DNA from 3 places in the Streptomyces sp. NPDC045470 genome. Region 3 is predicted to be linked to each of the others. Evidence: riboswitches for the same ligand, from Rfam matches in the RefSeq annotation. Region 3 holds a riboswitch; each other region holds the start of a gene.

Evidence for each region. Region 3 has a riboswitch for cobalamin ahead of AB0A97_RS29050 (CbtB-domain containing protein). Riboswitches for the same ligand answer to the same signal wherever they lie in the genome.
Region 1: it holds a riboswitch for cobalamin, as region 3 does, so the genes downstream of both, AB0A97_RS09465 (ribonucleoside-diphosphate reductase subunit alpha) here and AB0A97_RS29050 (CbtB-domain containing protein) in region 3, are expected to answer to the same signal.
Region 2: it holds a riboswitch for cobalamin, as region 3 does, so the genes downstream of both, AB0A97_RS36980 (iron ABC transporter permease) here and AB0A97_RS29050 (CbtB-domain containing protein) in region 3, are expected to answer to the same signal.

What each region holds. Positions count from the first base shown of each region.
Region 1 covers NZ_JBEZAN010000002.1:705,808-707,998, forward strand. Annotated here, with positions in the region: gene AB0A97_RS09460 (hypothetical protein) at 1-556, opposite strand, end outside; cobalamin riboswitch at 898-1,039, shown strand; gene AB0A97_RS09465 (ribonucleoside-diphosphate reductase subunit alpha) at 1,196-2,191, shown strand, end outside.
Region 2 covers NZ_JBEZAN010000024.1:41,355-43,545, reverse strand. Annotated here, with positions in the region: gene AB0A97_RS36980 (iron ABC transporter permease) at 1-890, opposite strand, end outside; cobalamin riboswitch at 1,073-1,210, opposite strand; gene AB0A97_RS36975 (FABP family protein) at 1,206-1,769, opposite strand; gene AB0A97_RS36970 (hypothetical protein) at 2,056-2,191, opposite strand, start outside.
Region 3 covers NZ_JBEZAN010000013.1:53,453-55,643, reverse strand. Annotated here, with positions in the region: gene AB0A97_RS29055 (CbtA family protein) at 1-649, opposite strand, end outside; gene AB0A97_RS29050 (CbtB-domain containing protein) at 665-883, opposite strand; cobalamin riboswitch at 917-1,060, opposite strand; gene AB0A97_RS29045 (histidine phosphatase family protein) at 1,170-1,766, shown strand; gene tsaD (tRNA (adenosine(37)-N6)-threonylcarbamoyltransferase complex transferase subunit TsaD) at 1,957-2,191, shown strand, end outside.

The DNA of each region.
Region 1 (2,191 bases), on a different contig from region 3:
GGCGGTGGCCGTCGCCGCTGAGGGCGAAGTTCTGCACCCCGTATCCGTACGGGGACCTCCCGGCGCCCGCGGTGGGACTCACGGTGCGCACGGTGCGGCGGTCGTGGACGAAGACGTCGCCCTCGCCGTTGGTGTCGCCGGGGACCAGGTTCGCCGCGCCGGAGTAGAAGGCCACATACCGTCCGTCGGCGCTGATCCCGGGCGATCCGGAGAGGGCGTCACCGGGCGTGCCGTCACCGGCGACGCTGACCAGGTCGACCTTTCCCGTCCGTAAATCCTTGACGTAGACGTCCTGCTGGCCGTTGGTGTCCGTGGGCCCCAGATCGGTGGCTTCCGAGGTGAATGCCACGAACCGCCCGTTCGCGCTGAGCTCCGGATCGCCCGAAAAACCGTTTCCCTGCGTCCCGTCCATGGCAACACCGACCCGCTCGGTGGCCGGAGCCGCCCGCCCCGCGGCGGCTGCCGGTGACGCCGTCAGCACCCCTGCCACGACGCACGCCCCCGCCATCAGCCCCACGACGCGCACGGCGCCGCGCGCCGCACCGGTTCCTCGCATGTTCCCCCTCGCACAAGGCCCCCACCCGCCCCGCCGACCGACGGAGCAGACAAGGAGCCAATACGCTCCAGGAGCCCCGGTCAACGCGTCAGGGGCATTCCGCGCCACCAATACGCCCCCTGCATCAGCCCCCGTCCAGGCCGCGGCGGACGGCCCGGCGAACGGCCGGGCGGATGGCCCGGCGAACGGCCCCGGCCCCCGGGAACAGCCCCGGAGCCACCGCGTGGCACCCTCTCGGAGGCCCCGGAAAACCCCGGGAAACCGCCCCGGAACGGCCGTCGAATACCACGGCTCCGGACATCCCCGCGCCAACGCGACACAAGATATGGGGGTGGGTGCACGAGGCAGCACAAGATGTATGCTCGTGCTCGCTGTCGTCGCAGGGGAATCCGGTGCGAATCCGGAACTGTCCCGCAACGGTGTACGAAGTGCGTCAATCCGCACCCGTGAGTCCGAAGACCTGCCCACAGTACGCCCGCGCCAGGACCGGCGCGGACGTCGATACGTCCGGGTCTCGCGGGTTGGACCGGTGGACGCTGCGCGGTGTGCCCGCGCGCCCCTTGCCGTACCGGGGGTGCCGCACGCCCGTACGCGCCCCGTGCCCTCCCCAGGCCCCCGCCGAGTGAGGGAGAGCAGCACGTGACCATCGCGCCAACGGAGCCCGCAGCAGCCGAGCAGGTCGTGCAGCCCGCGAAGGACACGCAGCCCCGGCAGGGCCACGGCGGCCAGGCCACGGACGGCCCCGGCGCCGCCCTGCTGCACACGCTGACCGACCTCACCGTCGACCTGCCCGCCACCGACCCGGGCAAGATCGCCGCCGCCGCGCTGCGCGGCCGCCACCCCGGTTCCGACGAGGCCGAGCTGCGCTCGCTGGCCATGGAGGCCGCGGCCGGCCTGATCGGCGACGAGCCGCAGTACTCCAAGCTGGCCGCCCGCCTGCTGACCCGCGCCATCGCGGAGGAGGCGGCCGCGGAGGGGGCGGTCGCCTTCTCCGCCTCCGTCGCCGTCGGCCACCGCGAGGGCCTGATCGCCGACAGCACGGCGGAGTTCGTACGGACCCACGCGGACCGCCTGGACGAGCTGGTGGAGCGCGCGCTGACGGACGGCGCCGACGACCGGTTCGGCTACTTCGGCCTGCGTACCCTGCACTCCCGCTACCTGCTGCGCCACCCGATCTCCCGCCAGGTGATCGAGACCCCGCAGCACTTCCTGCTGCGGGTGGCCTGCGGCCTGGCCGAGGACCACAGCGAGCGGGCACTCGCCGACGTCGCCGAGCTGTACCGGCTGACCAGCACGCTGTCGTACCTGCCCTCCTCGCCCACCCTGTTCAACTCCGGTACCCGGCACCCGCAGATGTCCTCCTGCTACCTGCTGGACTCCCCGCTGGACGAGCTGGACTCGATCTACGACCGCTACCACCAGGTGGCCCGGCTGTCGAAGCACGCCGGCGGCATCGGCCTGTCGTACTCCCGGGTCCGCGCCCGCGGCTCGCTGATCCGCGGCACCAACGGCCACTCCAACGGCATCGTGCCGTTCCTGCGCACCCTGGACGCCTCGGTCGCGGCCGTGAACCAGGGCGGCCGGCGCAAGGGCGCCGCCTGCGTCTACCTGGAGACCTGGCACGCGGACCTGGAG
Region 2 (2,191 bases), on a different contig from region 3:
AGCACCGCACCCAGCAGCGGCGCCACCGCCAGCACCCGGCGGTGCCCGGCGCCCACCAGCATCCGCGTCACGTGCGGCACCATCAGCCCCACGAAGCCGATCGCCCCGCTGACCGCGACCACCGCGCCGGTGACGGCCGCGGTGACCGCGAACAGCTCCCGGCGCAGCCGCCCGGGGTCCACGCCGAGCGCGGCGGCCGACTCGTCGCCCATGGCCAGCGCGTTCAGCCGGCCCGCGGAGAGCATCAGGTACAGCAGCGCCCCGGCCACCGCCACCGCGGCGACCGGCAGCGAGCCCCAGCCCGCCCCGCTGAGGCTGCCGAGCAGCCACATCATGGCGGACCGCGCCGCCTCGCCCCGGTCGGCGGCGAAGACCATCAGGGTGGAGAGGGCGGAGAAGCCGTAGTACATGGCGGAGCCGGTCAGGACCAGGCGCAACGGGGTCAGGCCGTGCGCGCTGCGGGCCGCCGCGTAGACCAGCACCATGGCCAGCAGCGCCGAGCCGAAGGCGGCGGTGGACAGGGCCCAGACGCCGAGGGCGCCGAGCGAGCCGAAGAGCAGGACGGCGTTGGCGCCGACCGCGGCGCCGGAGGAGATGCCGAGCACGAAGGGGTCGGCGAGGGCGTTGCGCACCAGGGCCTGGACGGCCACGCCGATGGCGGACAGCCCGGCGCCGACGACGGCGGCCAGCAGCGTGCGCGGGAAGCGCAGCTCCCACACGATGGTGTAGGCGGAGACCTCGTCGGAGGTGATGGTCCCGCCGCTCAGCCCGGCGCCGAGGTGGCGCAGCACCTCGCCCCACCCGACACCGGAGGCGCCGAGGCCGACGCCGCACACCAGGGACGCGAGCAGCACGACGGCGAGCCCGGCGGCCAGCGGCACGGTGGGCAGCGGCGAGCCGGTACGGGGCCGGTCACCGTCGGGCCCGACGGGTGCGGAGGCGGAGGCGGCGGTACGGGCTGGGGCGGCCAAGGGGCGTACGCCTTCGGCTCGGGCCGCGTCCGTACGGTCCGGGGTGACGGCGCGTGGCGCGAGGCCCGCGGCGGTGTCCCCTCGCAGTCCACGGCGAGTTGATCAGGAACCGGCGCCCCCGCGGGTGATCGGGCTGGCGGAACACGCGGTTCCGCACACCGTTGCGGGTCAGCGCCGGACTCTCACCGGACTTCCCCCGCCGGGGCGCTCTGCGACCTGTGGAGGTCTGCTTGTCTACTTGAAGAAGGCGATGCCGTCGTCCGGCAGGTCCTTGATGTCCTTGGCCCACTCGCGCGGGTCGACGACCTTCTTCAGGTGCGCCGACATGTACGGACGCAGCGGCACCTCGGGGGTGGCCTTCTCGCCGACCCACATCAGGTCGCTGTTCACGTACCCGTACAGGCGCTTGCCGCCGCTGTACGGGCCGGAGGCCGCGGTCCGCGCCACGGCGTCGGTGGCCAGGTCGATCTGCGGCTTCTGGTCGGCCAGCTCGCCGTACCAGACCTCCGCGACGCCGCCGTCGCGGATCATCACGATCTCGACCTTGCGGTCCTTGTCGATGCGCCAGTAGCCGGACTCGGTCTCCAGCGGAGCGACCTTCTTGCCCTCGCCGTCGAGCACCCAGCTGTGCGAGGTGTATTCGAGGAAGTCACGGCCGTCGTGCGTGAAGGTGACCTCCTGGCCGAAGTTGCACTTCTCGGAACCGGGGAAGTCGGCGACGCCGGCACCCTCCCAGTTGCCGAGCAGGAAGGCGAGGGGCACGAGGGCCGGGTTCAGGTCGGACGGGATCTCGATCATCAGCTCAGGCGATCTGTGTCGGGGAAGTCTGGTGTGTTCGGGGTTCTCAGCGCTGGCCCTGGTACAGCTTCTTCCAGGTCAGCCCGGCGAAGGCGACGACGCCGACGGCGACCAGGACGAGCAGGGTGGTGAAGACTGCCTCAAGCACGAGCGCGCTCCTCGGACGGAGTGAGGTGTTACGGACCGGAAGCGAGTCTAGTCGGCGTGCTCGGTGGTGGCGCTGTGAGGTCGGTCCCGCCGGGAGCCCCGGGCGCCTGACGCACCCGGGACACCCGGCGCCGCCGGTTCAGCTCAGGAGCTGCTGCTGGAGGGCGACGGTCTGGTAGAAGGCCGTCGGTACGGTGCCGCCGGGGCGGGAGTGGACGACGAGGGCGACGGTGTCGCCGGCGAACAGGTAGGCGTACCGCACGGAGCGGGCGCCT
Region 3 (2,191 bases):
GGGCGAGCTGGACGCCGAGTGCGGAGAGGCGGAATTTCCAGAGCAGCAGGGCCGGGAAGTCGGCGGGGAGTTCGTTGACGGCCGGGAGGAACGCGTAGGCGAGGCCGACGGCCGCGGCGAAGGCGGCCAGGGCGGCGACCGTCGCGTACCAGGTGCCCAGGCGAGGTGCGAGCCGCTTGCCGAGGATGACGGCGGCGACGGCCAGCAGCACGCTGAGGGCGATCATCAGGAAGTACAGCGCGGTGCGGGTGCCGATGGAGTCGGGGTCCCCGACGGACGGCGGATTGGCCGGGTACTTCAGGAACGGTACGAGGCAGAGCGCGCCGAAGGCGGCGCCGGAGAGCAGCAGGGCGGTGGCGCGGGGGCCGAAGCGGCCGACGCGCCCGAGGGCGACGCAGTGGGCCAGGGCGGCGATCCCGCCCAGTGCGACGCCGTACACCAGGACGCCGGTGGCCAGGCCCGCGGTGGACTGCACCGCGCGGCTGACGACCTCGGCCCCGTGTTCGTGGGCGTGCGCGTCCTCGAAGGCGATGGCGGCGTCGACCTGCGGTTCGCCCAGCAGGTAGGCGACGAGCAGGGCGAGCAGGCCGGCGGCGAGGCCGGCCAGCATGCCGCGCACCAGGAGGGATCTGACGGTGGCGGAGTTCATGTGCGGAGCCCCCGGTCAGTGGCAGGGGAAGCCGAGGAGGTGGCGTCCGTCGTGGACCCACTCGTGCACGCCGGTGCCGGAGAACAGCGCGGTGGCGCCCTGTTCGGCGCCGACGAAGTAGAGCAGGACGAGCATGAGGATGCCGCCGAACACCGCCCACGGCAGGACCGTCCGGACGGGGAGGGGGGCGGGCGCGGCGCGGCCGGTGGCGGGCGGCGCGACGGACTGGGCCATGGCGGAACCTCCTGGGGAACTCGCGTCCCGGTCGGGGAGTCGTGACGACAGGACGGGTCTGGCTCGTCCGTCGGTCCCGTACGGGACCGGTGCGGGTTCACAGTGGCGCGACCGCGCCGGAATTCCACCGGCTTCCGTCATGTCATCGTCAATATCATCGGGAACGTACCGCGTGGCGGCGGCCGGGCCAAGGCCCCGCGGACGGCGCCGAGGGCGCACGGCGACGGGCGCGCGCCCGGCCGTTCCCCTGGTGCGCCCTCAGTTCTCCCCGTCGAAAGAGGTGCGCATGACAACTCGGGTGATGTTGGTCTCACCGTCCTTCGACGACGCCCTGGGCGCCGTGCGCTTCCCGGCCGACGAACCGTTGACACCGGACGGTCTGCGCCGGGCCCACGCCGCCCGCCCCGCTGCCGCCGCACTGCCCGCCGACCGGGCTCTGACCTCCCCGTCCGCGCGCTGCCGGGAGACGGCCGAAGCGCTCGGCCTGCGCGCGGACCCGGCTCCGGGGGCGGCGGGCCGTGCGATGGGCCGCTGGCGGGGGCTGGCCCTGGAGGACGTGCTGGCCGCCGAGCCCGCGGCAGTCACGGCCTGGCTGTCCGACGCGCACAGCGCGCCGCACGGCGGCGAGACGCTGGCGCAGTTCCTCGGCCGGGTGGCGGACTGGCTGGCGGGCCTCGCGGCGGAGGGCGGCCGGATCGTGGCCGTAGCGGAACCGGACGTCGTACGTGCGTGCGTGGTGTGCGCGCTGGGGGCACCGCCCTCGTCCTTCTGGCGGGTGGACGTACCGCCGCTGACCGTGACGGCGCTGAGCGGGCGGGACGGCCGGTGGAACGCCCGGGTGGCGGGGGAACTCGGCGGGCCGGCGGCTCCCAGGGCGCCGTGACCGCCCGCGCGGACCGCCCCGCGGCCCTTCCCCGGCGGGGCCGGCCCGCCCGCGGCCCCCGCCCGGGCCGGTACGGGCCGCCGTATCCTGGTCGGAGACGAGTTGTTGCACATAACTCGCAACAAGGCGCCCCACTTGCAGCAAGGCGGCGGCGAAGCCGGGTACGGAACGGGTACGAAGGAGCGGTGCGGTGGCATCTCCAGGCTCTCCAGTGGTGCTGGGGATCGAGTCCTCCTGCGACGAGACCGGGGCGGGCCTGGTCCGCGACGGAAAGCTGCTCGGGCACGCGGTGGCGTCCAGCATGGACGAGCACGCGCGCTACGGCGGCGTCGTGCCGGAGATCGCGGCCCGCGCGCACGTGCACTCCCTCACCCCCGTCGTGCACCGCGCCCTCGACGACGCGGGCCTGACCATGGCCGACATCG